DNA from 3 places in the Bacillus sp. GB_SG_008 genome. Region 1 is predicted to be linked to each of the others. Evidence: riboswitches for the same ligand, from Rfam matches in the RefSeq annotation. Region 1 holds a riboswitch; each other region holds the start of a gene.
What was found. Region 1 has a riboswitch for thiamine pyrophosphate ahead of tenA (thiaminase II). Riboswitches for the same ligand answer to the same signal wherever they lie in the genome.
Positions count from the first base shown of each region.

Region 2: another riboswitch for thiamine pyrophosphate. It lies ahead of thiM (hydroxyethylthiazole kinase); the one in region 1 lies ahead of tenA (thiaminase II).
Region 3: another riboswitch for thiamine pyrophosphate. It lies ahead of thiT (energy-coupled thiamine transporter ThiT); the one in region 1 lies ahead of tenA (thiaminase II).

Region 1 is NZ_JBPZSK010000011.1:106,830-118,090, forward strand. Features, by position in the region: gene thiD (bifunctional hydroxymethylpyrimidine kinase/phosphomethylpyrimidine kinase) at 1-276, opposite strand, end outside; gene ACTDJC_RS20670 (thiazole biosynthesis adenylyltransferase ThiF) at 291-1,310, opposite strand; gene ACTDJC_RS20675 (thiazole synthase) at 1,303-2,073, opposite strand; gene thiS (sulfur carrier protein ThiS) at 2,076-2,279, opposite strand; gene thiO (glycine oxidase ThiO) at 2,295-3,404, opposite strand; gene tenI (thiazole tautomerase TenI) at 3,388-4,017, opposite strand; gene ACTDJC_RS20695 (ABC transporter substrate-binding protein) at 4,028-5,047, opposite strand; gene ACTDJC_RS20700 (ABC transporter permease) at 5,044-5,796, opposite strand; gene ACTDJC_RS20705 (ABC transporter ATP-binding protein) at 5,793-6,542, opposite strand; gene tenA (thiaminase II) at 6,511-7,206, opposite strand; TPP riboswitch at 7,292-7,392, opposite strand; TPP riboswitch at 7,452-7,560, opposite strand; gene ACTDJC_RS20715 (SH3 domain-containing protein) at 7,964-9,121, shown strand; gene ACTDJC_RS20720 (hypothetical protein) at 9,128-9,463, shown strand; gene ACTDJC_RS20725 (DUF3965 domain-containing protein) at 9,776-10,927, opposite strand.
Region 2 is NZ_JBPZSK010000007.1:114,519-125,779, reverse strand. Features, by position in the region: gene ACTDJC_RS18010 (PTS transporter subunit IIBC) at 1-6, shown strand, start outside; gene ACTDJC_RS18005 (endonuclease/exonuclease/phosphatase family protein) at 10-801, shown strand; gene ACTDJC_RS18000 (YhgE/Pip family protein) at 1,169-3,808, shown strand; gene ACTDJC_RS17995 (DNA topoisomerase III) at 3,950-6,145, opposite strand; TPP riboswitch at 6,345-6,454, shown strand; gene thiM (hydroxyethylthiazole kinase) at 6,528-7,337, shown strand; gene thiE (thiamine phosphate synthase) at 7,344-8,006, shown strand; gene ACTDJC_RS17980 (cupredoxin domain-containing protein) at 8,426-8,815, shown strand; gene ilvA (threonine ammonia-lyase) at 9,238-10,446, shown strand; gene ACTDJC_RS17970 (anaerobic C4-dicarboxylate transporter family protein) at 10,557-11,261, opposite strand, start outside.
Region 3 is NZ_JBPZSK010000010.1:54,174-65,434, reverse strand. Features, by position in the region: gene cydB (cytochrome d ubiquinol oxidase subunit II) at 1-897, shown strand, start outside; gene ACTDJC_RS20000 (kinase) at 1,342-1,935, shown strand; gene ACTDJC_RS19995 (FeoB-associated Cys-rich membrane protein) at 2,016-2,183, opposite strand; gene feoB (ferrous iron transport protein B) at 2,201-4,189, opposite strand; gene ACTDJC_RS19985 (FeoA family protein) at 4,186-4,413, opposite strand; TPP riboswitch at 4,620-4,721, shown strand; gene thiT (energy-coupled thiamine transporter ThiT) at 4,810-5,409, shown strand; gene ACTDJC_RS19975 (hypothetical protein) at 5,452-5,781, opposite strand; gene ACTDJC_RS19970 (RNA-guided endonuclease InsQ/TnpB family protein) at 6,136-7,587, opposite strand; gene ACTDJC_RS19965 (helix-turn-helix domain-containing protein) at 7,891-8,061, opposite strand; gene ACTDJC_RS19960 (MFS transporter) at 8,290-9,570, shown strand; gene hpt (hypoxanthine phosphoribosyltransferase) at 10,035-10,565, shown strand; gene ACTDJC_RS19950 (FtsX-like permease family protein) at 10,669-11,261, opposite strand, start outside.

The DNA.
Region 1 (11,261 bases):
TTCAGCTACGATTTTAATAATTTCACTACTAAATAACATGCCAAGTTTCACTGCATCTGGTGTTAAATCAGCGCCGATAGAATTTAACTGTTCTTGAATACCTTCCACTGGAACAGGATATACTCCTTGTACACCAAGTGTATTTTGTGCAGTAATCGCTGTAATTGCTGTCATTCCGTACACACCGAGCTCTTGAAACGTTTTTAAATCAGCTTGAATACCTGCACCGCCGCCGCTATCAGAACCAGCAATCGTTAATGCTTTATTCACTTTCATTTTACTCACCCTTTTTAACCAAAGTAACGATGATAAATTGTTTTTGCTTCCGCAATATCTTTTGTACCATGTACGAGCACACGGCCATCCTGAAATGCTACTAGCCGTTTATCATCAACAGAAAACGATAATAAATACGGATTAACGGTTAAATCCATTACACGATCTTGTAACAGATTTTTATACATAGAAAGATCGAACTGTTCTTTATATGGCGGACGAATTTGCACTGTATTTCTGCCGCATAAAACAGCTGTCTTAGAAGTATTTTCCTTACTTAAATACGGATAAACTGCTTCCTCTCCGCATGATAGACATTGTTTTTTTCTCAATTTCTGTACATTCATACATGAATATTCATTTTTCCATACATCAAATGAAACGAGTCCATCGCGAAGGGCTTCATAATCCTCTACTAAAATCTTTAATGCCTCTGCAATTTGATGTGATACAACGATGGATACAGCAGGTGAAACAATCCCTGCAGTATCACATGTCGCTCCGCCAAGCGGGATAGATTGTAATAAACAAGATAAACACGGTGTCTTTCCTGGTAAAATTGTATAAGAAAGACCGTAACTACCGACGCAGGCTCCATAAATCCATGGCACCGAATGTTTTTGTGATATATCATTTACAATAAAACGGGTCTCAAAATTATCTGTTGCATCGATAATAAGATCTACCCCTGTAACAAACTCTTCTAGTTCTTCTGCTGTTACGTCTTGTACGTAGGCTTCTACAACTACACCGCTATTAATAGCTTGTAAGCGGCGCTTTGCTGCCACCGCTTTGGGTAAATTATTTCGTACATCTTCTTCACAATATAACTGTTGACGCTGCAAATTACTCCAATCAATGTAATCGCGATCAACAATCGTTACTTTGCCAATTCCAGCACGAACAAGCATCTCTGCATTCGCACTTCCAAGTGCTCCTGCACCGATAATTAATACATGCTTTTCTCTTATTTTTTGCTGTCCCTCTTCTCCAATTGGAGAAAACAATACTTGACGGGAATATCGACTATTCAAGAATGCTCATTCCTTCTAACGGGCTACTTGCAGTTGCACAGCGCTTACGTGCAATACGTCCCGCTTCAAAACCTAACCGACCTGCATGAATACTCAGCTTCATTGCCTCTGCCATTTTCACAGGATCTTTCGCTCCAGAAACAGCCGTATTCAGTAAAACACCATCTGCACCTAATTCCATCGCAAACGCTGCGTCAGCTGGACTACCGATACCAGCATCAACAATAACTGGAACAGTTGCTTGCTCAATAATAAAGCTTAAATTCAATGGATTTACAATACCAAGACCAGAACCAATTGGTGATGCTCCTGGCATAACTGCATGGACACCTAATTCTTGTAATTTACGTGCTAACACAACATCATCAGACGTATACGGCAGAACAATAAACCCTTCTTTTAATAGCATTTCGGATGCTTTTAACGTTTCAACTGGATCTGGCAATAACGTTTTATCATCACCGATCACTTCTACTTTAATCATGTCACATAATCCTGATGCTTTTGCTAGTTTCGCAATGCGCACTGCTTCTTCTGCTGTTTTTGCTCCTGCTGTATTTGGAAGAAGTGTATACTTTGTTACGTCAATTTTTTCTAGTAAGTTTGGTTGCTCTGCATCAAAAATATCCATACGACGCACCGCAAACGTTAAAATTTCTGCTTCTGATACTTCAATTGCTTTCTTTTGTACATCAAAATCGGAAAATTTCCCTGTTCCTAATAACAATCTAGAATTAAAAGTAAATGGCCCAATATTTAACATAATCAACCGCCTCCTACGAATGTTACAATTTCAATTTGATCTCCATCAAAAACAGATGTATCTTGATGATCATCTTTTTGTAAAATGTCTTGATTGCGTTCTACAACAACAATTTTTGTCTCTAATCCTAAATGAGCAAGCAAATCAGCTACCGTCTTAACCTCACTTGGTACCTCTACTTGTCTACCATTAATTTTTAAGTTCAAGCTTTCATCTCCTTACTAAATAGATTGTGAAAGCAATGAATCTAATAAACGATTATCTTGCTTTCCTTCTATAAGATCAGCCATATATTGGCCTGAAATTGGACTTAATAAAATTCCATTTCGATAATGGCCAGTACAAGCATATAACCCGTTAATTTCTTCATGCATACCAATATACGGCATACTATGATTCGATTGCGGACGTAATCCTGCCCATGCACTTTCCCATTCTGCTTCTTTTAATGCTGGAAGGATACTATAAGCACGCTCTAATATAGAAGTAATACTTTCTGGACGCACAGCTTTGTTATATGTATGAGGTTTCATTGTCGCCCCAATGACATAGCGTCCACCGCGTTTTGGTGCAATATAAAATCGCTCCTGAAAAATAGGGGTTTGTAGCAGTGGCTTACGACTGCGCACCGCAACAACTTCACCTTTAACAGGGTATGTGCCCCACTCACTATGAAAATATTCTAGTAGTTTTGTACTCCATGAACCTCCGGCAATTACTACTTTTTCACATGAGATTGTTCCTTCTGTTGTAAATAATCCTGTTACTTGATTATCCTTAATTTGAATATCAAACACTTCAGTTTCTTCATATATATCCGTTCCAGATATCGCAGCAGAGTGAGCAAATGCTTTTGTCAACTCAGGTGCAATCACATGGCCATCTTTTGGATGATATACGGCTCCAATAATAGAAGAGGATAAACATGGTTCCTTTTCACGCAGTTCTTCACCTGAGATAAAATGTGATTCTTCTCCTGTTTGTTGCTGCCATTTCATGATATGGAGAAGCCGTACGCTCTCTTCTTCACTTTGAGCAATACGGTAAATTCCTTTTTCTTCATATCCTATATCAATTCCGGTTTTATCACGCAATACACTTGCAAGCTTTGGAAACATCGCGCGGCTTTGCCTACCTAATTCAAACAGCGGATCATATTCATCCCATTCCGCCTGTACACCTAGTAATCCGGCCGCTGCTTTAGAAGCTTCAGAAGCAATCTTTTGTTTTTCAATGATGGCAACTTTATAGCCTCTTTCAGCAAGAAAATGTGCAACTGAACTTCCGATTACACCGCCGCCAACGATGGCAACATCATATATTTTTTTCATGATTCCTCGCCCACTTTCGTATCGTTTCCTTATATAATTTCGCTTGCTTATTCGGTTTTACTGCACTTAAAATTCCGGACATAATTGCAATACCAGTAGCCCCGGTATCAAGTACTTCTGCTGTATTATTAGGAGTAATCCCTCCAATAGCAGTAATTGGGATTGTTAAATGTTTTGCCATTTCTGTAATTTCTTCTAATCCTCTTGGCGGAACTCCTTTTTTGGAGTTTGTTTGAAACAAATGCCCGTACATAAGAGAATCCGCACCGCTTTTAAAAGCAACAATCGCTTCTTCAAGTGAATGAACAGAATAACCAACATGTAAATAAGAAAATTTTTCTTTGACAGATCTCATATCAGCGCTGCGATAGCCAAGCTGTACACGTCTAATATTTAATAAAATTGCAATATCAATCCGATCATTGATTACAAGCTTAGAAGAGGGAAAGCCCTTATTTAAGAGCTTTTCCACACCTTCATATAACTCTTTCGTACTTTTCTCCCGCTCACGAATGTGCAAATAATCTATTTCACTTTCAATCTCAGTTGCTATATTTGCTAACTCTTCAAACGGCATACGACCATTTGATATGACGTGAAGCTCATCTTTCATATAAATTCGCCTACTTTAAAATGTTCTCAAACAACTCATTTGCAGGAACAATTTCTTTTGCCATCCCTTTTTCTTTCAACCACTTATTTTGTTTTTCCCATGAATCTGCTGTATCTGATAAAAATGGTTCATCTTTCGTTTCCATTTTATCTAATAAAATGTTCATACTTTCTTTTTCAACTTCTGGAATAAGAGGGAAATTTTCTTTTTCTTGATGGTCTAATAAAATGTTTAATGCTTCATCTGGATTTTGCTTCATAAATTCGTAACCTTTTTTCGCCCCGCGTAAAAAAGCTTGCAATGTTTCTTTATCTTTCTTCAATGTTTTATCGCCTGTTACAAATACAAGTTCATGATAATTCGGTACACCGTAATCTGCTGGGTTAAAATATGCTGGGTCAAAACCTTCGTGGCGCAGTACTGGTACTTCATGGTTAATATATGCGCCTGTTACAGCATCTACTTTTTTCGTAGTAAGAGCCGGTACTAAATCAAAGCCAACATCAACTACTTTTACGTTATTTGGATTTCCACCATCTTCTTTAACCATCGTTTTTAAATACTCTTCACTTAACGGTGTTCCTGAATATCCAACTGTTTTTCCTTCCAAATCTTTTGGAGAAGAAATGCCAGCTGATTTTAACGATACGACATGGTTTAAAGGTGAGCGAACAACTGCTCCGATAGACTTCACTGGAATATTTTCATTCGCTCTAGCAATAACAACATCAGGCTGATAATATAATCCGACCGTTACCTTTCCTGCCGCTGCTAACGTTAATGGATCAGTTGGATTTGAAGGGAATTTAATATTTACCTTGATACCTTCTTCTTTAAAATATCCTTTTTCAATTGCTGCATAAATAAAGCTATGCACTGCATTTGGATACCAATCGAGCATTACAGTTACTTCTTTTTCACCTTTTTTCTTTTTTTCACTTTTTTCCTTTTCTGATGCCGAATTGCTAGAACACCCAGCAATCATCGCAATTAATAATGTAAACACAAAAATGCGTTTTAATAATTTCATGCATGCTTCCTCCAACTAATAAACTTCTTCTCTAATATAGAAACAAGTAATACAAAGAAAATAGCAAGTAATGACAATAAAACAATTGGTGCAAACACACCCGCACCATCCATTTGTGTCATCATTCGTTTACTAAAATACCCTAGTCCCGCTTGCGCTCCAAGCCATTCTCCAATTGCTGCCCCGATAACACTGAACGGCAGGGCCACCTTCAAAGCAGAGAAAAAGTATGGAAGTGCGGATGGTAATTTCAATTTTAAGAAAACATCCTTTTTTGTTGCACCATATGTAATCAAAAGCTCTTCCCATTCCTTTTTCGTACTGCGAAGGCCATCATACGTATTCACTGCAATTGGAAAGAACGTAATGAGTACTGTGACAACAACTTTACTCCAAATAGAATAGCCAAACCATAAAACAAATAATGGTGCCAAAGCTGTAATTGGAATCGTTTGTGAAGCAACTAGTAGTGGATAAAATGCTTTCTCAGCAAATGAGCTCATACTCATCACCATTGCTAAACCAACACCTAATACAATGGAAATGACAATACCGATAACTGTAACAGAAAGCGTTGCTGGTAAATGTACCGTAAGCAATATATCCCGTAACTCCCACATTTTTTGAACAATGGCACTTGGGGATGGTAAAATGTACATTTCATCGAGAATCCGTGCTCCTACTTCCCAAACAATAAGAAAAATAGCAGTAACAATAAAAGCTGGAACATAATCTACAATTCTTTTCATACAAGTACCTGCCTTTGTAACAGCCCAATGAGTTCATCTTTTAATGCCAGCATTTCTGGACGATGTAAATCCTTTCGAGATCGTTCTTGTCCAAGAGGTACGATCCGTTCCGTCAATGATGTAATGGGCTGCTCTGTTACGATAAAAATACGATTGGAAAGATAAAGCGCTTCATCAACATCATGTGTAATAAATAAAATTGTTTTTCGCCAATGTTTCCATTGTTCAAACAGCCATTCTTGCAGAGATGCTTTCGTCAATGCATCAAGTGCACTAAATGGTTCATCTAATAGTAAAAGATCTCCGCCAGTTAACAACGTACGAATAAAAGAGACGCGTTGCCGCATTCCGCCTGATAAATCTTTTGGTTGTTTATTTTCATACCCTTGCAGTCCAAACTGCTCCAACAATTCTTGTGCTTTCATTTGTGCTTCTTTTTTCTTCACACCTTGGCATTCAAGAGGCAAAGCTGCGTTTTCAATAATTGTTCGCCACGGGAGTAACATATCTTTTTGTGGCATATAACCGACAGGGTGATCGGTTGCTCCTATCACATCAATAGTGCCCTCACTTGCTTTTTCGAGTCCCGTAATGAGCCGAAACAATGTGCTTTTCCCGCAGCCACTTGGTCCAATAATACTAACGAATTCCCCTTCTTGTACTGTAGTATCAAGATTCGTTATAATCTGCTTCTCATCATAATGAAAGGAAACGTTATGAAACTGTAGTATGTTCTTGCTCCTCAAAACCCCACATCTCCTTACGATATGCCATATCCCAGAATAAATATTCAAAACGACTGGAATATAAGAAGATTTCTTCTAAACGATTTAGTTCTTCTTCTGCTTTTCCAATTGCAATTTCATTAAATAAATCAATTAACCATACACAAAGATTTCCGTATTCTTCAGAGCTATACCCTTGAATCCACTCACCAAAAAATTCATGGTTGCGTGCTCCTGGAATATCATTCAAACGCTTTCCAATCTCCCAATAACTCCACATACACGGAAGCAACGCTGCAATTAACTCAGCAAGTGTACCGTTTTGTGATACAGACATCATATAGTTTGTATATGCTAGATTCATTGCAGACGGCTTTGCTAATTCCATTTCTTCAACAGAAATTCCTAAACGCTTTGCATATTGTTTATGAATCGTCATTTCTCCATTTAAAATCCCATCGATTTGTTCAGCAAACTTCGCCATTACTTTTGGATTTGTTGCTTTTACAACACCAATTGCATATAATTTTGCGTAATCTAACAAATACAAATAATCTTGAACAATATAATATTGAAATCTATCTTTCTCTAACGTTCCATCTCCCATCCCTGTTACAAATGGATGATTATGACTCTTTTCCCAAACAGGCTGCACCTTTTCAAATAACCTTTCACAAAATGTCATCTAAATTTCCCCTTCCTATATATATGTATCCAAATAAAAAACCACCTCTATATAAGAAGTGGTTACAGCAAACAAAAGAAAACTTCATTTGTTGTTTCCACTTCCCTACGCTAGTATCACCTAGATCAGGTTATAAGGGTTAAGGTTTCTACCTCTCTCAGCTTACAAGCACCCCTAGTGGTGTTCTATAAAATTTTCAATAAAAAATCCCCGTTTCTATACGCAAAGAAACGGGGACGTTATGTATATCGTCCAAATTGCTTCCCTACGCTAGCATCATCTAGATCAGGTTCAAGGGTCAAAGACTATATGTCTTACTCTCAGCTAGCAACACTAGCCCCCCTAGCATTATATTCATTTAACATAGTCAGTATACCATCGCCATATCTCATCGGCAACTCTTTTGAGTTATAAAGTCAAATTTCCATTGACGGTAATTTTAACCAAAAAATGGTTAGTTAAGTCACTCTATGTCTTACGGGAGTTTTTCATCTTAAAGCCTCTCCCTAAAATATCAACGCTTTGAGCGAGATAAAATATCATTCTATGTATTTTGTAAGTTCAAAAAACGCAAACTTCTTCTATCTATTTCCATAATAGTGATAAATCTGCTATCCTTTTATTATGGGACTTTATAGTATAGGAAAATGTTCATTTATTTTTAATACTACATTTCTATGCGCACAAATCAAGTTTAATATTGTTATATTATAATTTTGAATATAACAATTTATTACATAAGGAGGCCTATAATTATATGAATATGAAAGCCGCAGCAATGACAGCAGCTACTGTAGCAGTTGCTTCTTTACTCCCGTCTATGACAGATTCCACTGTACAAACTGTAGAAGCGCAGCAAAAACCAAAAACGAAAATTGGTTATGTAAAAACGAATACATTACAAGTATATAATAGTCCTAAAACAACAGATTCCGTTATTGAAAACATTGTACGTGACACTCCCGTTACAATTCTTGAAACAACAGAAGAATGGTATAAAATTCAAACTCAAAATAAAACTGGCTATGTAAAAAAAGAAGCAATTTCTTTAACAAAACCAAGCAATAGTAAGCAGCAATATATCGTTAATTCAGACGCATTAAACGTTCGCTCTGAACCAAATACGCAATCTGAAATTATTGATGTATTACCAAATGGGAAATTTGTTACTGTCCAAGAAGAAGAAAATGGATGGTATAAAATTATACATAACGGAACAAATGGCTATGTAAAGAAAGAGTTTTTATCTAACGGAACTCAGCCGTTAGTAAAAGGAGTTACGGTACAAGGCGGAAGCTCTTATTATGTTGCTACTCCAGCATTAAAAGTACGCAGCGGTGCAGGAACAAATACGGCTGTTATTGGTTCTTTAAAGAATGGAACACAAGTACAAGTCGTTGGAAAGGTTGGCACATGGTATAAAATTCGCTACGGATCAGGATATGGCTATGTTGGACAACAATATATATTGCAAGGACAACAACAGCAACAGCAGCAACAAGCTAAACCATCTATTCCAGCTGTATTTAAATATCCAGTTCAAGGGAACGTGAGCTCAACATTTGATGTACGTTGGGGACAGATGCACTATGGCATAGACTTTGCGGCAACAGGGGATATTCCAATTCAAGCTTCTGCACCTGGCACTGTTGTTAAGTCGTACTATTCTACAAGCTATGGAAATGTTGTATTTGTTGCCCATCATATAAATGGGAATTTATATACAACTGTATATGCTCACATGAAAAATCGTGCAGTTAAAGTGGGCGATAACGTAGCAACGGGCCAATTGCTCGGTTATATGGGAAATACAGGACATTCCACTGGTCAACACTTACATTTTGAATTACATAACGGGGAATGGAATTTTGAAAAAACAAATGCAGTAAATCCGCTTCCTTTCCTAGTTAGGTGATGTAAGATGACACGCAATATCCCATTAATTATTGAGTATTTAGCATTTTTCGGTCTCATTTGTTGCTTATTAATTTACAACACAAACATTGTATTTTTAAGCATCGCTATTACGTTCGTTGCTTGTGAAGTGCTGATGGAAGTATTCAAAATTCGTTTAAAACGCCATATTTCACACATATATACTGCACTGTTCATTATAAGTTCTTTACTAACAAACATTATTTATAATGGCCTAAATGCCGCCGCAATTTTCCCTGTATTCTTTATGACTATTCTTCTTATAGTATCTCAATATATATATGTCCCAGAACATCGTAAACATCAATATCAAGAAACATAGAAAGAGGGAAAATGGTGCAACGCTTATCCAAAGCTAGTCTAACAAAATCGTTTTTAGACTTATATGAAAGAATGAATGAATTTTTTGGTATTAAAGAAAATAAAAATGGCCAATTCCTTTTATATGGCATGATTTCTCTCATAATAATTTCTTTTTTTATTTACTATTAAATAAGGATTCCACATAAAGTGGAATCCTTATTTGTATTCTACGCTATTTCTTTTTATTTACTAGACAAAGTATGCTTTCTCAAAGAAATGAACTTTATGTAACCATTAGTTGGAAAAGCATCAAATTAGTGGAAAACTCACTTTATCCGCACGCATATTTTTCATAAATAAAACTTAAGTTATATTTATTTTCTAAGTTCATACGCTGTTCATCGCTACACCAGTAAAATAAAATATCATGTATTGAAGCATAGCGCTTATTCTTTAAAAATTGCTTAATAAAGGAAGGAAAACAATTTGGTAATTGTATAAATATATAATCACGTAGTAGTTCCTCTTTATACCCTATTCCTTTACATATATACATGAGTTCTTCACAATAATATGCATGTTGTGGAACTTGAATCATCTCGAAAAATGGAACATATGATAATAATTTTCCAATAAAATGCTCATATTTTTTCATAAATTCAAATGACATATATTCCATTATTTCTTTTATAACAAATAAATAATCATCAACATGAGTTGTCTTTAATGGATTAAGATGATCTGATATTTGTGCAATCACCGCATGTTGGCATGCTACAACAGCTCGGCTTGGTTCATAATATGTTAAGAAATCAGTGCATTTTCTATATTTTTTCAATAAATCTAGTGTGTATAAATCATAAATATATGTATTACAATATACTGCTAAACCCATTAGGTTTTCATCTAATTTCTCTCTTGATAATGTCTTTGCTTGTTTACAAAGATATAGAAACATAAATTCCAACATTTCTTTATGCGACAAAAGTGCCTTATACTTTTCAATACACTCTACATTAAATTTAATTCTTTCCCAAATAAAGTAATCATTGCTGTCTAACTCAGCAACTTTTTGTTTTATAATTAAATAATTCCAAGCAACTACTTGTGTAAACACATCCCATGATTCATAATCTAGAGATGTTTGTACGAACTCCTCTAATCCTTCATCAACCATAAAACGATAAGCTTGTTGATACCATCCCACTTCTTGACATAAACGAACAATTCGAACTAAAGTTGGCATTTCATCTTTATGAAACTTTGGTAAATTATGTATTTTTTTCATTCCATATAAAATAAAAGGAATTAAATTTTCTTTCTTATAAAATTCTTTTTCTTTCCAAGCCAGAATAGTTCGTTCTTTTCCTTCTCCTTTTGGACGCTTTGGTATAAGCAAAGAGAGTAAATCCGCAAAATTTTCCGGCTTTTCATACGCATCCGTAACCAAATTCCAATTAGGTTCAGTTTGCATAATCGTCATATAATTCCCCCCCGTTTTCTATATGTATGATCAAATACTTTCATGTTAATAAACCCATTATTATATTAATAATAATATTATTATATTCAAAATAATATATAAGACTTTGTATTTATTAGTATACCATTTTTTTCATATGATACTAGTTGTTAACAATAATTTCAAAAGTAATTTACATAAAGCGAAACTTCCATCAGTGGAGGTTTTCTTCATCTCCTACCTATCTTCTTCGCTTTTTCTAAATCTTGAGGTAGGGGTCTTACTGCCCGCAAATAGCGGGATAAAGTATAACTTTAATCCGTGAGGGCTTTATCCCCCACGGATTATTAGTGAA
Region 2 (11,261 bases), on a different contig from region 1:
GCATAACAAATGAAATTATTAACTTTAAATTGTCATTCATGGCAAGAAGAAGAGCAACTTGCAAAGATTCATTATTTAGCAAAAATAATTCAAGAAAATGACTATGACGTTATTGCGCTGCAAGAGGTAAGTCAGTCGATTACAGCAAGAAATGTATGCGGTAACATGAAAGAAGATAATTTTGTACGCTTATTACAAGCGGAGTTAGAAGAGCTAGGAGCCGCAAAATATGATGTTGTATGGGACTTTGCTCATATTGGGTATGAGGTGTATGAAGAAGGCTTGGCAATTTTGACAAAGCATTCCATTACAAAGAGCGATTCGTTTTTCATATCAGACAGTACAGATGCAACATACTGGAAAACACGAAAAATTGTAAGTGCAACAGTTTCCTATAACAATCAGCCGGTGACAATTTATTCTTGTCATCTTGGCTGGTGGCTTGATGAAGAAGAGCCGTTTAAGAAACAAGTAGCTCATTTATTGAGTTATGTAGATAATAATGAGTTGTCGTTCTTAATGGGTGACTTCAACAACAATGCACGCATACAGAATGAGGGGTATGACTATCTCGTGAAAAATGGTCTATACGACACGTATGAATTAGCAGGAAGAAAAGACGAAGGAACAACTGTGCAAGGAAAGATTGCTGGTTGGGATGAGAACAAGAAAGATTTACGCATCGATCTCATTTTAAGTAATCAGCCTGTGCAAGTTGTTTCTTCCCAAGTGATTTTTAATGATGTGAACCGAAATGTAATATCGGATCATTTTGGTGTTGAAGTTCAAATTAATATGTAATAAGAAAGGCAACCGCCGTGTAAAATACGGATTGGTTGCTTTTTTATTACATTTCATACATAATTTCTATTATTGAACATAAAACTAAATTGGTCATTTAGTGTAGATATCGACATGTATTCATTATATAATGACGTATACAGTTTATCCCGCATTAACGGGCAGTAAAGGATGGAGAAGAGCTGGGAAGAAAACTGCCCGTAAACATCAGTGGGGAATGAAGAAAACCCCCACTGATGGAAGTCTCACTTTATTAGAAAAGTATGGATTATTTTCATTTAAAATTCTGTGTAAACAGTGATATAATGGCAAAATGTATGTATGAATTTGGGAAAAAGAAAAAACATATGATTAGGTGATTAAAAATATGAGACAAATATGGCGTATTTATACGACAGACATACGGAATGTGGCAAAACATTGGGCTGCAATTGTTATCATACTGGGGCTTACCATTTTACCATCGCTATACGCGTGGTTTAATATTGAAGCCTCGTGGGATCCTTATGGAAATACGAAAGATGTTCCTATTGCAGTATCTAATGAAGACACTGGTACAACTTTACGCGGGAAAGATATTAATATAGGGAAAGAGGTTGTTGATTCTTTAAAAAAGGACAAAAACCTTGGTTGGAAGTTCGTTGATGAGAAGCAGGCCATAGATGGTGTAAAGCATGGTGATTATTACGCGAGTATTACCATCCCAAAAGATTTCTCCGAAAAAATTGCAACGGTATTAAGTGATAATCCGCAAAAACCAGAGCTTCAATATTATGTGAATGAAAAAGTCAATGCTATTGCACCAAAGATTACGTCATCAGGTGCATCAGGTGTTGTACAGGAAATAGGTAAAAACTTCGTAAAAACAGCAAACGGTGAGATTTTTAAAATTTTTAATGAACTTGGGATTGATTTAGAAACGAATTTGCCAAGTATTGAAAAAGTAACAGAACTTGTTTTTAAATTAGAAGCGCAGTTTCCAGAGATTAACAATTTAGTTGATACAGCATTAACGGATGCTGATACAGCACAAAAACTTGTGAAAACAGCACAAGCAACATTGCCGACGGTTGAGAATGTCATTCGAGATGGACAAGAAATGACGAAGGATTTAGATGCCTTTTTTGCACAGAATACGAAAACGTTAGAAGCTGCACCAGAAGCAATAAAAAACAATCTAACATTTCTAAAACAGTCTGCAGATGGTGCTGTACAAATTACAGAGTTCTTGAAAAATCCAGCAGGGAATTTAGATTTAGCAAATATTAATGAACAAACATTAACCGAATCATCAAAAACTGTAAAAAGCTTTTTAGCATCTACTCGACAAGTATTAGTATCTACACAACAACTGGCAGATGCTCTAAAACAAAATAATGTCAGTGATCCTGAAAAGACAAAACAAGATCTTCAAATCATTAAAAATCAAATTGATTTTAGAAGTAAACAAGTGGATTCAATCATTTCGTTATTACAAACTCTTAATGAAACATTTAATACAACAATCTTCAATGATAATATTGACCGACTGAAAGGTTTAAAAACGGTATTAGATAATACAAGTAAGAAGATTGATAATATGATTAAGGCTATAGATCAAGGGCAACAGCCATCGCAAGATGCGATTAATGCACTAGATCAAGCGGCTAAAGATGGAATTGCTATTATCGACAGTATTTTAGGAACATGGCCTGATTTGGATCAATTAAAACAACCAGGCGTAAATTTAGACCCAGCGAAAAACGGATTGAATTCTTTAAAAGCAAGTTTAACAACTGGGATCCAATTGATAGATGGGATTATTCCTGTATTAAATGATGTAGATAAAATTGCTGGAGATTTAAATAAAACAACAAATATACCAAATACAATTAATCAATTGAACAAAGTAAAAGGCGATTTCCAAAAAGGAATCAACGGGGCAAATTTAGCATTAGATGCAATGAATAAAGGTCAGAAACCTGCAAAGGATGTAGTTGATGGTATAAATGCTGCATCTAAAAGTGCTTCAGCGGCATTAGGTGACATTTTAGGAAAGTATGATTCCGAAATTGTTCCAAGTTTCAACGATGCTATTGAACGTACGAAACAAATGTCAAAAGATACATCAAAAATCTTAAGTGAAGCAAATAAAAGTCTTCCTGATGTGAAAAAAGTATTAGAAGATGCATCGAAAGGTTTAACTCTTGGCAAAGATGAAGTTGAAAAGATAAAAGCTGAACTTCCTGATGCACAGAAGAAAATTACAGACATTGCTAATAAAATTCGCGATTTTAAATCACAAGAAGATTTAAATGACATCATTCGCTTGTTAAAACATGACGTAGAAAAACAAAGTGATTTCTTCGCAAACCCAGTAAACTTAAAAGAGAACAAATTATACCCAATACCGAACTACGGTTCAGCGATGTCGCCGTTTTATACAGTGTTAGCGTTATGGGTAGGGGCATTACTTATGGTTTCATTGTTAACGGTAGAAGTACATGAGGAAGATGCGGAGTATAGAAGTTATCACATTTACTTTGGTCGTTTTTTAACGTTCTTAACGGTTGGCCTTGCACAGGCGTTTATCGTAGCAATGGGCGATATGTTCTTGCTCGGTACTTATGTAGTAGATAAATTCTGGTTTGTTCTATTTAGTATGTTGATTAGTGGGGTATTCGTCTGTATTGTTTACTCGCTCGTTTCTGTATTTGGAAACGTCGGGAAGTCATTTGCGGTCATTTTACTCGTACTACAAGTTGCCGGTTCAGGTGGAACATTCCCAATTCAGATGACGCCGAAATTCTTCCAAGCTCTTTATCCGTTTTTACCGTTTACGTATGCGATTAGCCTGATTCGCGAGACAGTTGGCGGTATGCTGTGGGATATTGTATGGAAAGATCTTCTCGCATTGTGTATATGGGTCGTTGTTATGCTTGTTATGGCGCTGTTCTTGAAAAAGCCAATTAATAAGTCGAGCAGTAAGTTTGTAGAAAATGCAAAAGGAAGTAAGTTAATTCACTAATAGAAAAAGGTTCCTGCCAGTTATGGTGGGAACCTTTTGTTTATTACAAATCTACATATAGACAAGGTACCATATAAAATTTGATAAAGGGGCTATTCATAAAGATATTTAATCTTTATGAATAGCCCCTTAAGTATGGGTTTAATCAAATTTCAACCCTTTTAATGCTTCTGCGAACGCATTATTTAAAGGTTCTTCTTGTTCTTGTTTTTGTTGTTGTTTTAAGTATTTTTGTACAGAGCGTTTATCCATTTTTCCATGAGATTCTTTCTTACGGCGTTCTTGGAATGAAGAAAGCTTTTCACGATAGCCGCATTTACATGCGAAGATTTGACCTTCTCCTTCACCTCGAAGTTCTAGTTTTTTCTTACACTGAGGGCAGCGTGCATTTGTAGTGCGGGATACATTTTTTCGATGGCCGCATTCACGATCTTGGCACACAAGCATTTTGCCTTTTTTGCCGTTTACTTCTAGCATCGGTTTACCGCAGTCTGGGCACGTTTTTGTTGAAATGTTATCGTGCTTATATTTTTTATCGCTCGATTTAATTTCGGAAACAATTTCTTTTGTGTAGTTTTTCATTTCTGAAATGAATACATCTTTTTTCAATTTACCCTTCGCAATTGCCTCAAGTTTTTGCTCCCATTCAGCAGTTAGTGCAGGGGATTTTAATTCTTCTGGCACTAAATCAAGTAACTGACGGCCTTTTGATGTAATGTGAATGTCTTTGCCACGCTTTTCGATTAAGAACGAATTGAATAATTTATCAATAATATCCGCGCGTGTAGCAACAGTACCTAGTCCACCAGTTGATTTTAACGTGTCTGCAAGTTGTTTATTTTGCGTGCCCATGTACTTTGTGGGATTTTCCATTGCTGAAAGTAATGTTGCTTCATTAAAACGTGCAGGTGGCTTTGTTTGACCTGATGTTTGTGCAATTAGTTTTACGTTTAATGTATCGCCTTTTTCAATGCGAGGTAAGATTTGTTCTTTTAAATCGTCTACTGTCTCGTCATCTTCAAAGCGATGTTCGTATACTTCTTTCCAACCAGAATTAAGAATTGTTTTGCCGCGTGCGACGAAGTTTTCATCACTAATTTTTGCTCGTAACGTTAGTTGTTCGTATTCGAAAGCTGGGAATAAAACTGCTAAGAAACGTTTTACAACTAAATCATAAATTTTGCGTTCTTTATCTGAGAAGGCGGAGAAGTTTACATAACTTTCTGTTGGAATGATCGCATGGTGATCACTTACTTTACTATCATCAACAAACGATTTAGAAGCTTTTATTGGTTTATTTAAGACCTTATTAGCTAAAGAACGATATTCTCCTACTCCACACGCTTTCAAACGTTCTGGAAGTGTTCCTACAATGTCGGATGAGATATAGCGTGAATCTGTACGAGGGTACGTTAATACCTTGTGCTGCTCATATAGTTTCTGCATAATATTTAACGTTTCTTTTGCAGAATAGCCAAAGATTTTATTCGCATCACGTTGTAGTTCTGTTAAGTCATAAAGACCAGGAGCAAATGATTTTTTAGGTTTTTTCTCAATTTCCACGACAGTGGCATTTTGTTTGCCTAGTTTTTTCACAATCGTATCGATTTTTTCTTTATCGAAGCTACGGCTATTGCCTTTTGCATCTTGCCAAGTCAATTTTAACTTGTCTGTTGTTTGGGCTTCGACACCGTAGTATGTTTGCGCTTTGAAGTTTTTAATTTCGTCTTCACGCCCTGCAATGATTGCCACAGTAGGTGTTTGGACACGACCGCAATTTAGTTGCGCATTGAATCGTGTAGTTAATGCGCGTGTTGCGTTAAGACCGATATACCAGTCGGCTTCAGAACGTGCGACAGCTGAAGCGTATAAATTGTCATATGCTTTACCAGGCTTCAAATTTGCAAAGCCATCTTTAATTGCTTTATCGGTAACAGATGAAATCCATAGACGTTTAATAGGTTTATTCATTTTAACTTTATCAATAATCCAGCGAGCGACTAATTCTCCTTCTCTTCCTGCATCTGTAGCCACGATGATTTCATTTACATCATTTCTAGTCAGTTGACTTTTAACAGCATTAAACTGTTTGCCGGTCTGCTTAATCACTGTTAATTTTAAGCGTTCAGGTAGCATTGGAAGATCTTCTAGATTCCATTTTTTATATTTCACATCATAGCTTTCTGGATCTGCTAATGTAACGAGATGCCCTAAAGCCCAAGTAACGATATACTTATTTCCTTCAATATAACCATTTCCTTTTTTATCACACTTCAATACACGTGCAATATCACGTGCAACAGAAGGTTTTTCAGCAATTACAACACTTTTTGCCATATTTAAAACATCCTTTCGAATTTCCGTAAGTTAACTATAGCATACATCTCTTTTGGATTCAGTTATTCCGAAGATTCGCATCCATTGTTATTAATTACATACTCTACATCTTTGATTGGTTAAGAGGGGGGCGAGTTTTTATAACAAAATGTAACTTGTGATTTTGATAGAATAAGAGTAGACTCTGAATTAGATGAATAATAAAACACATGGGAGTTTGCGGATGCAAACTGAGAGTACGGCTAATCTGTCGTTGACCATTTGAACCTGTTGGATAATGCCAGCGTAGGGAGAGTGTGAAAACGCATATTAAGACACTTTGCATACGCAAAGTGTCTTTTTTAGCTATATCTCCCATTATAAAAAAAGGGGATTGATAAATATGAAAATCGAAGAAATTGCACAAGTAATCGAAACAGTACGAGAAAGAAATCCGCTCGTTCATAATATTACAAATGTTGTTGTGACAAATTTTACAGCTAATGGCTTACTTGCATTAGGTGCATCGCCTGTAATGGCATATGCGAAAGAAGAAGTAGCTGAAATGGCAAGTATTGCTGGAGCGCTTGTTTTAAATATGGGAACACTTCGCCCGGAAGAAGTAGAAGCGATGCTCATTGCTGGGAAATCAGCAAATGCGCATAATGTACCGATTTTGTTTGATCCTGTTGGTGCTGGTGCAACTTCGTACCGAACAGAAGTTGCAAGATATCTCCCGAGTGAAGCAAAACTAGCAATTATCCGCGGCAATGCGGCGGAAATTGCAAATGTTATTGATGAGAAGTGGAAGATTAAAGGTGTTGATGCAGGGGAAGGAAACGGTGATGTTGTTTCAATTGCGAAACAAGCAGCAGAGCAGTTAGATACCGTTGCTGTTATCACTGGAAAAGAAGACGTTATAACAGATGGAGAAAGAACATTTATTCTTCGTAATGGTCATCCTATTTTAACAAAAGTAACAGGAACAGGCTGTTTATTAACATCTGTGATTGGAGCATTTGCAGCAGTCGAAAGGGACTATGTAAAAGCGGCAGTCGCAGCGGTAACGTTTTACGGTGTAGCGGCAGAAATTGCGGCAAACAAAACAGTTGAACAAGGGCCAGGAAGTTTCCAAATTGAATTTCTTAATCAGTTAGCAAATGTTACTGCAAAAGACGTTGAACAATATGGGAATGTCGAAGAAGTTCGTTAAGAAAGGATGAGAGAAATGGCGTGCATCGATAAACAGTATATGTCCGAGTTATTACAAGTATATTTTATTATGGGGAGTAACAATTGCTGTAAAGATCCATTACAAGTCATGAAAGAAGCACTTGATGGTGGAATTACAATCTTTCAATATCGTGAAAAAGGTGAAGGAGCATTAATGGGAGAAGAACGATATGCATTTGCAAAGCAGCTTCAGTCTTTGTGCAAAGAGTATAATGTTCCATTTATCGTAAATGATGATGTGGAATTAGCACTAGAATTAGATGCAGATGGCGTTCATGTTGGACAAGATGATGAGGGCATTAAGACAGTACGTGAAAAAATGGGTGATAAAATAATTGGTGTATCCGCTCATACAATAGAAGAAGCACGTTTTGCGATTGAAAATGGTGCCGATTATTTAGGGGTAGGGCCGATTTTTCCAACAAATACGAAAAAAGATGCAAAAGCAGTACAAGGAACGGAAGGATTACGTTTCTTCCGCGAAAGTGGCGTTGAAGTTCCAATTGTCGGCATTGGTGGAATTACAATTGAAAATGCTGCTTCTGTCATTGAAGCGGGTGCGGATGGGGTGTCCGTTATTTCTGCAATTAGCTTAGCGGATTCTCCTTATAATAGTACGAAAAAATTAGCGGAGTTAGTAAAAAAATAATCAGTTCATATATGAAAGGAATCATTTCTAACATGAAGAAATGGTTCTTTGTCGGTTTGAAATAAAGTTGTACTGGTTATAAGAAAGTCGTACCGTTTATAAAAAAGATGTACTGTTTGTAAAAAAGTTTGATCAAAAATCCTGCATGAAATGCAGGATTTTTTTTATTCAACAATCGGGCCAGATTGTTGAAGCTGATGAAAATATTTTGTTTGAATATGAAGTATTACACTTAAACTAATGGTGCAGGTTAATTGAAGAAGAATAGATTTCAGAAGATCGTTATTAGAGTCGATTTTTTTTCTTTGTCACTGTTTCAGATAAAAGAGCTACTATTTGAAGCACGTTGGAGCCCCATTTATAGTGATAATATTTTATGAATTGGAAAACAATAGTGCTTAGGAAAGGAAGGACTGCGAATGTCTGTGAAAAAGTGGTTAACTGGATTGGTCGTTTTGCTTACGATGATTGTGGTTGTGACAACTCCGGGCTCACTCAGTGTATTTGCCGAATCCGGCGTCGTAACACAGCCTATTGAGTCAGTGAAAGTGATTGAGGTCGAGTTGAATGATGATTACTTTAATCCGAATGTCATCACTATTCCGATTGGAAGGACGACAACGTTGATATTGAAAAACCAAGGTAAGAAAGAGCACACCTTTACAGTGGAAAAGCTCAGAATTGACGCCGAAGTCCAGCCGGGAAAAGAAAGAACCATTACCGTGAAACCTCAAGATCCCGGTACATATGAACTGATATGTCGGTACCATTTCCAGAAAGGAATGGATGGAAAAGTAATAGTCAAATAACAAGCAGGGCCAATCGGGCCTTGCTTGTTTTATAAGCAACGGTAACTTACTTATTATTACCCAGACATCATTATAACTGCTAACTTCCCTCTGCAAACGGATGTTCTTATAAAAAGTAAAGAAGTAGGTTTGTTCAAAAAGACATAGTAATTAAGATCTTCCACAATCGGGCGTTATTGTGGAAGACCTAAGGTGAAAAATGATCAAACTTTTTTATAAAACTGAAACTTAAATATGCTAAAGAAGAATCCATTTTAATCAATCTTTTTTTCAAAATGGATTCTTCTCATTTACCGTAAAATACGAGTTTGTGAGGTGTTTTGGATCAAACTCTATTTTAAGGCAATATTCTTTTTTTGTATAAAACAAATTGTGCCGTTTGAAACTAAAGTGTGTGAATATACTGCTTCGGAGGCGACGACATGATTACGTTACAAAATATTATAGCTGCTCATGAAAAAATGAAAGGCATTGTACATACAACACCATTAGATTATTCCAGTACATTTAGCGAGTTATCTCATAATGAAGTGTATTTAAAACTAGAAAATCTCCAAAAGACAGGTTCCTTTAAAGTACGTGGCTCTTATAATAAAATGACTTCGCTTAGCAAAGAAGAATTACAAAAAGGAGTTGTGGCAGCATCGGCTGGTAATCATGCGCAAGGTGTTGCTTATTCTAGTAATATGCTCGGCATTCCTTGTACAATTGTTATGCCAAAAGGAGCGCCGCTCAGTAAGGTACTTGCAACAAAGCGTTACGGAGCTAATATAGAATTGCAAGGAAATGTGTTTGATGAAGCGTTAGCTTATGCACTTGATTTAAAAGAACGAACTGGAGCGACATTTGTCCATCCATTTGATGACGAGGATGTTATTGCTGGACAAGGAACAGTTGGGTTAGAAATATTGCATCAGCTTGATGATGTTGATGCGGTCATTTGTCCTATTGGCGGTGGTGGTTTAATTGCGGGCGTTGCGATGGCAATTAAAGAACAAAAGCCATCGGTGAAAATATATGGTGTACAGGCGCTAGCGTGTCCTAGTATGAAGCAATCCTTGCAGGAAAAACAAAGGGTGACGGTACAATCAACACCAACGATGGCCGATGGAATTGCGGTGAAAAAACCAGGGGATCTCACTTTTCAGCTTGTGCAGCGTTATGTAGATGATATTTTCTGTGTGGATGAAATGGAGATTGCTCGGGCAATGCTTATGTTATTAGAGCGTAATAAATTACTTGTAGAAGGATCGGGTGCTACTTCATTAGCTGCCATGTTATATGGAAAAGTGCCTGAGCAAGGGAAAAAGATTGTCTCTGTATTAAGTGGTGGTAATGTTGATGTTAATTTTATTTCTCGTATTATTGAACACGGGATGGTTGAAGCAGGCCGATTTGTCCATATTTCAACGACGATTAAAGATAAGCCAGGGCAACTACAACAAGTATTACAGATTGTAACCGATTTTGAAGCGAATGTTCTTCATATTCATTTAGAGAGAATTGGAACGAAAGTATTCCCAGGTTATGCGCAGCTGCACCTTTCTCTTGAGACGAAAGATAATGAGCATATTGAGCAAGTGCTAATAGGAATGCGGAAGAAAGGATATAGTATCGAAATCATTGAATAGGGTGAAACTTCCATCAGTGGGGGTCTTACTGCCCGTTAACGCGGGATAAATATTTAAACAAACGTTTGATTAAAAAGAGCTAGCCCTTGTAAAGGCTAGCTCTTTCTTAATTAAAACATCAGTGAAACGAGAAACATTCCAATTCCGATTGATGTAATTGTTGCAACAAGACCCGGGATCATAAAGCTATGATTTAACACATATTTACCGATACGCGTTGTACCTGTACGGTCAAAATTAATTGCTGCAACGATTGTTCCGTAGTTTGGAATAAAGAAATATCCGTTTACAGCTGGGAACATCGCAATTAATAGTGCTGGTGAAATGCCAAGTGTTAATCCAAGCGGTATTAACGCACGTACCGTTGCAGCTTGGCTATATAGCAAGATTGATAGCACGAATAGTGCAATTGCGAATAACCACGGTGCACTCGTTACGAGACCTTGAATAGAACCTTGAATCATTTGTAAGTTACCGTTAAAGAACGTATCTCCCATCCATGCGATGCCGAAAATCGCAACAACTGCTGTTGCTCCTGCTTTAAAGACGTTACCAGACACGATGCTTTCTACATTTGGTTTACAAAAAATAATAATAAGTGCAGCGATTGTTAGCATCACCATTTCAATGGTGTTTGGCATAGAAAGACGTACAAGTTTTCCGTCTATCATCCAACTAGGGCGTAACGCTTCAAAAGATCCGAGAAGAACAACTAGAACTGTTGCAAATAAAAAGAGGATAACAGACAGTTTTGCACCTTTCGGGACAATAAATTCTTTCTTTTCTTCTAGTTTTGGAATCATGCCTTCTTGTAA
Region 3 (11,261 bases), on a different contig from region 1:
CGAAATCAATTGCAGGAAGCAATTGGACCGTTCTGGGGCGGTAACGAAGTATGGTTAATTACAGCAGGGGGAGCAACATTTGCTGCTTTCCCAATCACATATGCAAACATGTTCAGCTACTTATATACACCGTTATTTTTAGTATTAATTGCTCTGTTCGCTCGTGCAGCAGGATTAGAATTTATGCACAAAGATGATTCACCAGTTTGGCAAACTGTTTGTAAATGGACGTATGCGGTTGGTAGTTTCTTAATTGCTTTCTTATTCGGCGTTACATTCGCTAACCTGTACTACGGACTACAAATTGGTAAACATGGCTATGAAGGAAACTTACTTAGCTTATTACATCCTTACGGTATTTTAGGCGGTCTCTTCTTCACTGCAATCTTTGTCGTATCCGGTGCACTTTGGGTTATGATTAAAACGACTGGTGAAGTATCAGATCGTGCTTATAAAATTGCCAAACCATTTTCGATGGCAGCAGCAACCATTTTAGCTATCTTCTACGTCGCAACGGCAAACCTTACAAACTTATTCCAAAACTTTACGGAATACCCTGTACTGTTTATCATCCCGTTACTTGCGATGTTAATGAGTGTCATCACAATCATTACGGTTTTCAAACGTAAAATTGGTTTAGCGTTCACATTTGTTTGCTTAACAATCGCCATGTTTATGGCAACTGGTTTTGCTGGCATGTTCCCAAGAATGTTGCCATCTCGCATTAACGATGCATACAGCACAACATTATTCCAAGCAGCAGGCAGTGAATTAAACTTAAAAATTATGTTCTTTGTTGCAATAGTCATGGTACCAATTGTTATTAGCTATCAATTATGGAGCTACACAATCTTTAAAGAGAAAATTCATAAAGACTCTGCAAAGGGATACCATTAAAATGAAAAAGAAGCCTATTAGCAGGCTTCTTTTTTATTTTAATATTGATATTCATTAAAAAAAAAATAGAGAACTCTTCCTATAAGTAAGTAGTTCAGTTTTTGTGGAGAAACAGTAGAAATATCATACCAATTATCCTCTTTCTAAATGACAATTAATGTTAATTTATACTAATGAATATGTTAACATTTATTTAAAATGAAGATTTTTCGGGGGTGCAAAAACTGGATATTAAAACTCGAACAATTATAACTCTCGTAGGTAGTTTCCTATTATTTGCTTTTGGCACATTTAGAATAATTATAGAGTCACTATCATCAACATCCTTGTTCGTAGCGTATATATTTGCTATCACTGGTTTTATTGGCATAATAGCTAATGGTTCAAAACTGAGAAAAATAAGGTAAGAAAAGAATGACTTTTTTCAAAGGAGATGATACTACCTTGAAAGATAATTTCATAACACTCTTACATTTGATTTCAAATCTTGAAATAGATGGCCGGTTTATTTTAGGGGTAGATGGGTTAAGTCGTTCTGGCAAAACAACACTTGTGAAAAAACTTAGCGAGGCTGTAAAAGAAAAGAATCTCCCTATCTATGTCTTTCATATTGATGACCACATTGTTGAGCGTAAAAAGCGTTACAATACCGGCCATGAAGAATGGTATGAATATTATTATTTACAGTGGGACATTACTTGGTTACGTGATCATTTTTTCGATAAACTCAGATTTTCGAACGATCTTATTCTTCCTTTTTATGACAATGAATCCGATACACAGAGTATTAAGAGCATTAAACTTCCTAATACCTGTGTAATCGTAATAGAAGGTGTTTTTCTTCAACGTAAAGAATGGAGAAGTTTCTATGATTATGTAGTGTATTTAGACTGCCCGCGAAATAAGAGATTTCTTCGTGAAAATGAACATACGCAACAAAACATTTCCAAGTTTCAAAATAGATATTGGAAAGCTGAAGAATTTTATGTAAACACAGAATCTCCTACAAAACTTGCCGATTTAGTTTTACAGGGATAATATTAAACTACTAAGAAATATGAAAAAAAAGCATGGATCATTTCTCCATGCTTTTTATATGTTATCTAGGAATCTCTGTACTACTTATTCACCACATGCTTCATATCAGGGCTACAAGCATTGGACTGACATGATTTATTAATGGAGCACGCTGCACATTTTCCTTTTTTACTTCTCTTTACAAAGTTAATTAACGTATATGCTGCATATCCAAAAATGACAGCTCCAATTAAAATATTAACTACCATTATGCAAACATCTCCTTCTAGAATCCCATCATAGATCCAACTTGGTATACGATTAGTGTTAATACATACGCAACAATAAGCGGATAAACAACAGAGAAAATAGTCCACTTAACTGATCCTGTTTCACGGCGAATTACCGCAACTGTTGCTAAACATGGTACATATAATAAGATAAAGAACATAAATGCATATGCTGATAATGCTGTAAAATGAGCTCCGATTATGTTTCCTAATACATCTTCTTTCACAGAATAAATAATCGCCATTGCGGAAACAACAACTTCTTTTGCTAAAAATCCTGTTAATAGTGCTGCAGCTGCTTGCCATGTTCCAAAGCCAAGCGGTGCTAGAATTGGAGCCAAGACGCCGCCAATCATCGCTAGGAAACTATCTCCCATATCTACACCGAATCCAGATGGACCAGCATAGTTTAATAACCAAATGACAACCGAACCGCCAAAGATAAATGTACCTGCTTTACGTACAAACCCTTTTCCTTTTTCCCACGTACTGCGCCATAACGTTTTTACTTGCGGCACACGATAAGGCGGAAGTTCAATTACAAAAATTGATTTTTCTTCTTTTAAAACCGTAATAGACATAATCTTTGTAACGACTAGCGCAAGTATAATACCAATGATATATAAAGAGAACACAACGATTGCTTGACTATGCGGGAAAAAGACCCCAGCAAATAATGCATATACAGGTAGGCGTGCTGAACACGACATAAATGGCGTCACTAAAATCGTAAGTAACCTCTCTTTATCCTGCTCAATCGTTCTTGCGGCCATAATGCCTGGTACGTTACAACCAAAACCAATGATCATTGGAATAAATGCTTTTCCATTTAGTCCAAAAAACTCCATAATACGATCCATTACAACGGCAATACGCGCCATATATCCAGAGTCTTCCAACAATGAAATAAAGAAGAACAATACAAAAATTTGCGGAACGAATACTATAACTCCACCGACACCAGCAATCACGCCATCTGTAATAAGCGCTCGAATAAACTCAGATGCCCCCATATTAGTTAGAGCTGTCGTTACCCAATCTGTAAACGGACCGCCGACAAATGCATCAAGTTGATCAGATAGAGGTGTCCCAATCCACGTAAATGTAACCTGAAAAATGAAATACATGATTCCTAAAAAAATCGGAAGTCCCCAAATTTTATGTGTAATTAATTTATCAATTCGTTCAGAAAAAGGAATGCTTCCTTCTTTTTCATGACGAATGACACTTGTTTTCAACTTTTCAATATACGCTGCACGTACTCCGTACATATGCTGCTCCAGCGTTACATCCAGTTCTACTTCTAATGCAGAGCGAATTGCTACAAGTTCCTTATAAATAGGCAATTGATTTAATTCTTGTTCTACTACTTCATTATTGCTTAAAAATTGAAGTGCAAGCCATCTTGTATGCTCATAATTCGCTTGTTGCAATTTATCCATAACTTGCTGAATTCCTGCATCTACCGTTTCACCATAAGAAAGAATAAATGGCTTCTGTTCTACGCGATCACTTTCGTGAAGAGAAGTTAACAATTCCTCGCAGCCTTTTCCGCTCCTCGCAATAACCGGAATAACTGTTACACCTAGCATTTCAGCCAGTTTCTTCACATCAATGATAATTCCACGCTGCCTGGCAACATCTATCATGTTTAAACCAATTGAGATCGGCTTACCAAATTCTAATAATTGCAAAGTTAAATGCATATTACGCTCGAATTGAGAGGCGTCTACAATGTTTAACATATGATGAAATTCGTCAGTTAATAGGAATTGTGTAACAACCCCTTCATCACGTGACACAGGGTTTAAATCATATACACCTGGTAAATCTATTAAAGTTCCCTTCTTATCTTTTAACTTACCAATCTTTTTTTCTACAGTTACTCCGCTCCAGTTCCCCACATATTCATAAGAACCAGTAAGCGCATTAAATAATGATGTTTTCCCCGTATTTGGATTCCCCAGTAAAGCAACCTTATTCACGCTAATTCCACCTTTATCATTTTCGCATCACAATGGCGAATAGAAATTAATTGCCCGCGGCATTCTAATGTACACGGACCATTAAACATTGCCTTTTGTTTTACACAAAGTTCGCAGCCTTCAGCAAATCCAAATGAAGCTAAACGACGTTTTAATAATTTATCAAGAGATTGTAAATCTTTCACACGTACTTTTTCATCTATATTCATATCAACTAAGTTCATAACTTCTCCCCCTTGGAAGATAACGATAATTATTATCAATATCAATCATATCATGAATTTTTGAAAAAAAACTATACAATATGATGTGAATTTATTAATATTTTTGTACAATTTCAGCATTTTTACGTTACGAAACAAAGTTATGTACGATTCATTTGTCATTCTTATCCATTTTCGTTACAATAAAAGTAACAATCTAAGAATCTCGTTGTCACAGGGGGAGCCGCGTCGCTGAGAGGGAACACATCGTTCCGACCCTTTGAACCTGTTAGTTAATGCTAACGCAGGAATTGTGCAAACGTATATACATAAATAGTTATTTGTAACTTGTATATTTCAATATCCCCCTATGATAGTGATTCTTTTTTTGTAACTTGGATGTAGGGGGAGCTATAAATGCGCAACACAAATTTACAATCGATGATAGAGGCAGCGATTCTCGCAGCATTTGCGTTAGTCATCGATATTTTACCACTATCTATTAAACTTCCAACGAGCGGTTCTATCTCATTTGCTATGATTCCAATTTTTATTATTGCTTACCGCTGGGGATTTAAAACAAGTTTCTTAAGTGGTCTCATTTGGGGATTACTACAAATTGTCGTAGGAGATGCCTACATTTTAACGCCAATACAAGCGTTTATTGAATACTTCATTGCATTTGCCTTTATCGGTTTTGCTGGATTATTTCATACACCAATCCAACAAGCACTTGCCAATAGACAAAGAACAAAAGCAATTACGTATATCATTATCGCTACATTTATTGGCAGCCTAGCTCGTTACTTCTGGCACTTTATTGCCGGTGTTATTTTCTTTGGACAATACGCACCAAAAGGACAATCTGCTGTTTTATATTCCTTCATCGTAAATGGCAGCGCAATGATTGGTTCTTTCGCATTATGTGCCATTTTACTTGTCATTTTATTTACAACAGCACCACGCTTATTTACAAGCGTGAATATGAATTATACAAACAAAAAAAAGATTGCTTAAATAGCAATCTTTTTTTGTGCCTCAGTTTCCCATGTTACTTTCCTAATGTGAATCTATGTGTCTTACCATTTCAGGAGTTTGAGAATGGAGTGTGTCTATCTCTCTCGGCTGCTCTCGTTTATTTTTACCGTTATGCTTATGAATCCAAGATTTCATCTCATTCCATAAAACAACTCTACGCATATCATACCCTATGTGCTGCTTCTTTATATTCTCTTTATAGCTATCATTCCATTTGTGCCACACAACTTTATCATGTGAATCTACCCATACTTCTTGTCGATCAACTACAGTTTTACAGCCTTCATTATTAGCTAGCATAATCATATCATTCTCTAATAATAAAGATAGAGCCGCCGAGTGCCTCTCCATTCCCCTACTCCTTTCTTTTTTAGTGCCTGCCTTTTTTCCCTAAAATGTATGTGCCTTACACATATGTAGTGTATACAAAAAAATCAGTACAAACTATCGATTTACCTTACAAAAAACCTTACAATTTTGTAAGGTTTTAATTGTAAATATTAATATATAAATATATAAACGCTATTACATAAAAATAATATTGCGTGCTTTCATTAATAGTACTCTCCTGTAAAAAATTTAAAGCATCTGTACATACAATCGAGTGCATATCCTGGTTGCTTTTACCCGTTCTTTCGTCTTGATGAAAACTCCCGCCACTTATATCCTGCGGATCTTGAAGTGGGGGTTTCTCGTGTATCACCTTCAAGAGATGCTTAACACAAGTGGAGTTGACACAGCTGCCTGATAGCACAACCCCTCTATTCCATCGGCAAATGCCTTTGGAACTGCTTTTTTTAAGATGTTATAGGCACCATTCACATCTGCGTTCAGTAGTTTGTTCTCCTTCGTACGATACAAGCCGCGTTTGATCCGTTTCCCACTGAATACAGGGATGTCTTCCTCACCGTAAGTCGTGATCGCATCATTGTCTAGAAAGGATGCCTTGCTTGTATACGATTCTTCCACTATTTGTACAGTAATACCTTTTCGTTTTGCTTTATAGGCGATCATTTCAATGAGTAGATTATGCGGGATATGGCAGAACGATTGATTCTGTCGTTTCCCCATATCACTGTTTTGTTTCCATGCTGTATTTTTCCCAATCACAATCATAGAAATCTCCTGTTGAATCGCCAACTGAACAATGTGGTGACTCATTTTATGGAAGAGGTCTTTTATCTTGAGAAACCGTTTCTCATGAAGCCTCTCTAAACGGTTTGATGTGTGTGGGCCTTCTTTTGCTTCTTTTCCATGACGAAGAATACCCAGTAAGCGAGCCTTTTGTTTGTTGTAGTATTGATTAATGCTTTTGATGACATTGCCCTTTACTAACACAGGAGTAGCCCCTGTATTCGTTATGATAGTTGCAATGTTATTAATCCCTAAATCAATACTAATATAACGGTTATTGTCTACATGCTCAGGCAATGGCTTAGATTGTTCTGTCACAATTTCCACCTTAAACTTCCCATAAGCAGGAGAAACACGTACCTCTTTCAAAATTTCGATATATCCGAACAATTTACCGATATTTAATTTTATGCTTGTTTTTGGAAAACGAATGTATTTCTCTTGAAGTTTACATACGTGATTCGTGAAAACAATTTCTTTCATAGATGATTTAATGTATTTGGGAATGCGAGGTCTGCCAGTAAAAGTGGAAGGATGTTTCTGATATGCTTTCATAGAAGCGAAGAATGATTTCCAGTTTTGATATAACTTCTTCATAACCGCTTGATTCGTTTGTGCTGGCAAGTTCATATAATCTTGTTGTTTCATCGTTTTAAACAAACAATCTAGAAAGTTATACGATAAGAAGGATTTCTCCTTTGTAGGGAATGCAAACAAATTACATTTGATTTCTTTTTGTTCTTTTGCGGGTTTTTCTTTCTCCCTTTGTACGCGTTTTCGATACGCACGAAGTTGATTTTCATTCATGATTTCAATATGTGCTTGTAATGTATGAAGAACTTCTTGTTGAAGTGGCTGTAAAGTTTTCTCTGTACATAAAGTCGTATACACTTGGCGAATGTAGAAGTTTGTTGTATTGTAGAGATTTTTTGCGTTTTGACACATTTCTAGGAAGTAGGAGTGTAACTTATGACCTTTCTTGATCCAAATTTGATAGGTTACATATTCTTTTTCTTTCGTCATGATTTTCACCTCCTTCTTTCCTTCATGATACTACAAAACAGCCAGAAAGAACATACATTCGTAATGTCGCGAAAATATTTTTACAAATGCGATGGCAATTCATCTCCCCCTAAAACTAGGCTATGCCCTGCACGTTTTGAAGATGGAGTTTTCTTGCCAATTTTTCGATAAAAATAAAATCATATGACTCTCCTTTTCTATTCAGTTCATTTAATCAATGGAAAGTCTATCACTTTTCTGCGTATAAAAAAAGTAGCACTTCTACTTTAAAGAAAATGCTACTTAAATAAGTAAATGACACATTTACTTTACCTTATTTAAATATCGATAGATGGTCGCTTCTGATGCTTTTAAATGTTTAGCAACTTCACTTACGCCGCCTTTAAGTAAAAATACCCCTTTATCATTAAGTTTTTTTATCCCTTCCATTTTTTCATCAGGAGACATTCTCTCAGGCGAAACTTCGTACTCTATTGAACTACCCCCACCTACCGCTTCGCGCTTGATGTGGGGGTCTTCTCGCCAGATATGATAAAACTCCTGTAATAAAGGAAAAATCGAATATTAAAAATGATAAAATAAGATGTCGTTCTCTTATTATCAAACGATTAAAAGACTTAATCTTTATAGTGAGAGAGTGCTAAGTTTTGAGTTCATCAAAGGCACTATCTTTTAAGAAATCAACCTCTGAGGAGGAAAAGGATGGATACTCCCCAAAAAAATAAGTGGTTTGCACTTGCAGTATTAATTTTAGGCGGAGGAGCAATTTTTAAACTTCCATTTTTAAAAGATGCTTTTTATATTCCTATGATGGATTATTTTCACTTATCTCATACCCAAATAGGGGTAATCTTATCTGTTTATGGGATTATTCAAGCATTTGGTTATATCGCATCAGTGTATATAGTAGACAGGTTTTCTAAGAAGAAAATCATACCTTTTAGCTTAATTGGTGTTGGATTATCAGGATTATATTTAACAACATTTCCTGGTTATTATGGTGTTTTAACCGTTTGGATTATTTTCGCTTTATTTGCAGAGACTGCTTATTGGCCTGCTTTAATTAAAGCTGTACGGTTATTAGGAGATAAGGACGAACAAGGTAGAGTGTTTGGATTCCTTGAAGCAGGAAGAGGAGTGGTTGATACTATTGTTGCTTTTTCTGCCCTTGCAATTTTTAGTTGGTTAGGATCAGGAGCAGCTGGCTTTAGAGGTGCAATTATCTTCCTTGCAGCAACAGCAATTGTTATTGGTATCATTTCTTATTTCTTGGTAGAAGATGACATAATTAAAGATACAGACGAACATGGTAACAAAATTAACAAAAATAAAGCTGCACTAGAAGGTGCTTTACAAGCAGTAAAGATGCCTGAAGTATGGGCAGTATCATTCACTATATTCTCTGTGTATTCCGTCTATATAGGTTTAACATATTTTATTCCTTTTTTAAAAGTGATCTATGGTATGCCTGTTGCACTAGTAGGTGCTTATGGAATTATTAATCAATACGCTTTAAAAATGCTTGGAGGTCCACTAGGAGGATTCTTAGCTGATAAAAAATTCAAGTCTCCATCTAAATATTTAAGAGTTGCTTTTATAGCCGCAATTATTGGGATGACTATTTTTATCTTCTTACCTCATGAGACGATGAATGTATATGTTGGAATGATCTTTACACTTAGTTTTGGCACGATTATTTTTACTCAAAGAGCAGTATTTTTTGCTCCTATTGATGAGGTGGGAATTCCAAGAGAAATCAGTGGTGCATCTGTTTCCATCGCTTGCTTAATAGGATATGCACCTTCGATGTTTGCATTTTCTCTATATGGAAGCATGTTAGATAGAACACCTGGAATGGACGGTTATAAGCATGTATTTTTAACAATGATTGCTTTTTCCGTACTTGGTTTGATTATTAGCAGCTATTTAGTCCGAATTGTTAAGAAGAAAAATGAGTTAAATTCAATTTCAAATGAAGCATGAGATTTATAACAAAAAGATAAGAAAGGTGAGGATATTATGAAAATTGGATTAGAAACAGAAAGCTATCATTTATCATTTTTAATAGCCTGTAAAGCAGTCTTAAGGCTGCTTTACAGATTATAGAGAAGTCCTTTTTTCTATATAATCATTTTATCCCGCATTAACGGGCAGTAATACTCCCACCTCAAAATTCGGTGAAAGCAAAGAAGTTAGGTGGGAGATAAACTGCCCGTAAAAGCCCGATTGGTTCAACTAATAATCAGTGGGGGATGAAGAACCCCCCCACTGATTAAAGTTTCACTTTATTTCTTTGCTACTAACTTCCTTTCCCTAATCTACAATATCCCCCCCTTAATTTTCTATATTTTTATTTAAAAGTAAATCCTCCTTCTCTTTTTTGACTTTTTTGTATGAATCCTTTACAGTCAAACTGTTCATAAGTTTTACAATGTAGGAGGATCAGCATGGAAATCCAAATAAAAGACACTTTAATCTCACAAGAACAGCTGCAAGAAAAAGTAAAAGAGCTTGCACTGCAAATCGAACGTGATTTTGAAGGAGAAGAAATTTTTGTTATTGCTGTACTAAAAGGTTCTTTCGTATTCGCAGCAGATTTAATTCGTCACATTAAAAACGATGTAACAATCGACTTTATCTCTGCATCTAGCTATGGAAACCAAACAACAACAACTGGAAAAGTAAAATTATTAAAAGATATCGATGTAAATATTACAGGTAAAAATGTAATTGTCGTAGAAGACATTATTGATTCTGGTTTAACACTTCACTTCTTAAAAGACCACTTCTTAATGCATAAACCAAAAGCGTTAAAATTCTGTACGCTTCTTGATAAACCAGAACGCCGTAAAGTTGATTTAACAGCTGAATACGTTGGCTTTGTCATTCCAGATGAATTCATCGTCGGCTATGGCATTGACTGCGCTGAAAAATATCGTAACTTACCATATATTGCTTCTGTTGCAACAGATAAATAATACGATATCAGCTTTTTTTACATATATCGGCCATTCGCCAATATACGACATGCATACGTAGTAAAAAAAGTAGCTATGGCTTATACCAATAGCTACTTTTCTACTACTCCTCACTTACAATCTTAAAATAAGAACGCACCGTTAAGAAGTAATAGCCAATATAAATCACACTATATACTCCAATGCTCATTAATAATGGAATTAAAATTTCAAATGGCAATAAATTAGCCAATCCTTTTAGCGCAAATAAGCTATGCAAAATTCCAATGACTAATGGAATCGCAAAAATAAAGCGAATTTGTTTTGCGATTGCTTTCTTCATCTCTTGCTTCGTTACCCCAATTTTACGAAGAACAACATATCGATCACGGTCTGCATTTGCTTCTGTTAATTGTTTAAAGTAAATGATAGAACCTGTTGCAAGTAAGAATACCATTCCTAAGAAAGTACTGATGAACATCATCAGACCAGTTGCTTCCATTCCGCCTTTAAATCCTGTATAGAAATCTCTAAATGACGGTGCAGGCTCAGGCTCTCTCGGCATAATCTTTGTTAATTTTTCCGTTAATGCCTTACTATTCTTCTCATTTTTCACATTAATATTTTTAACAACTCTCGTTCCATTTACCTTTTTCGCTTGCTCGTATACGTCGTCTGGAACAACAACAACTAATTCTCCTAAGTTCGTAACATTAC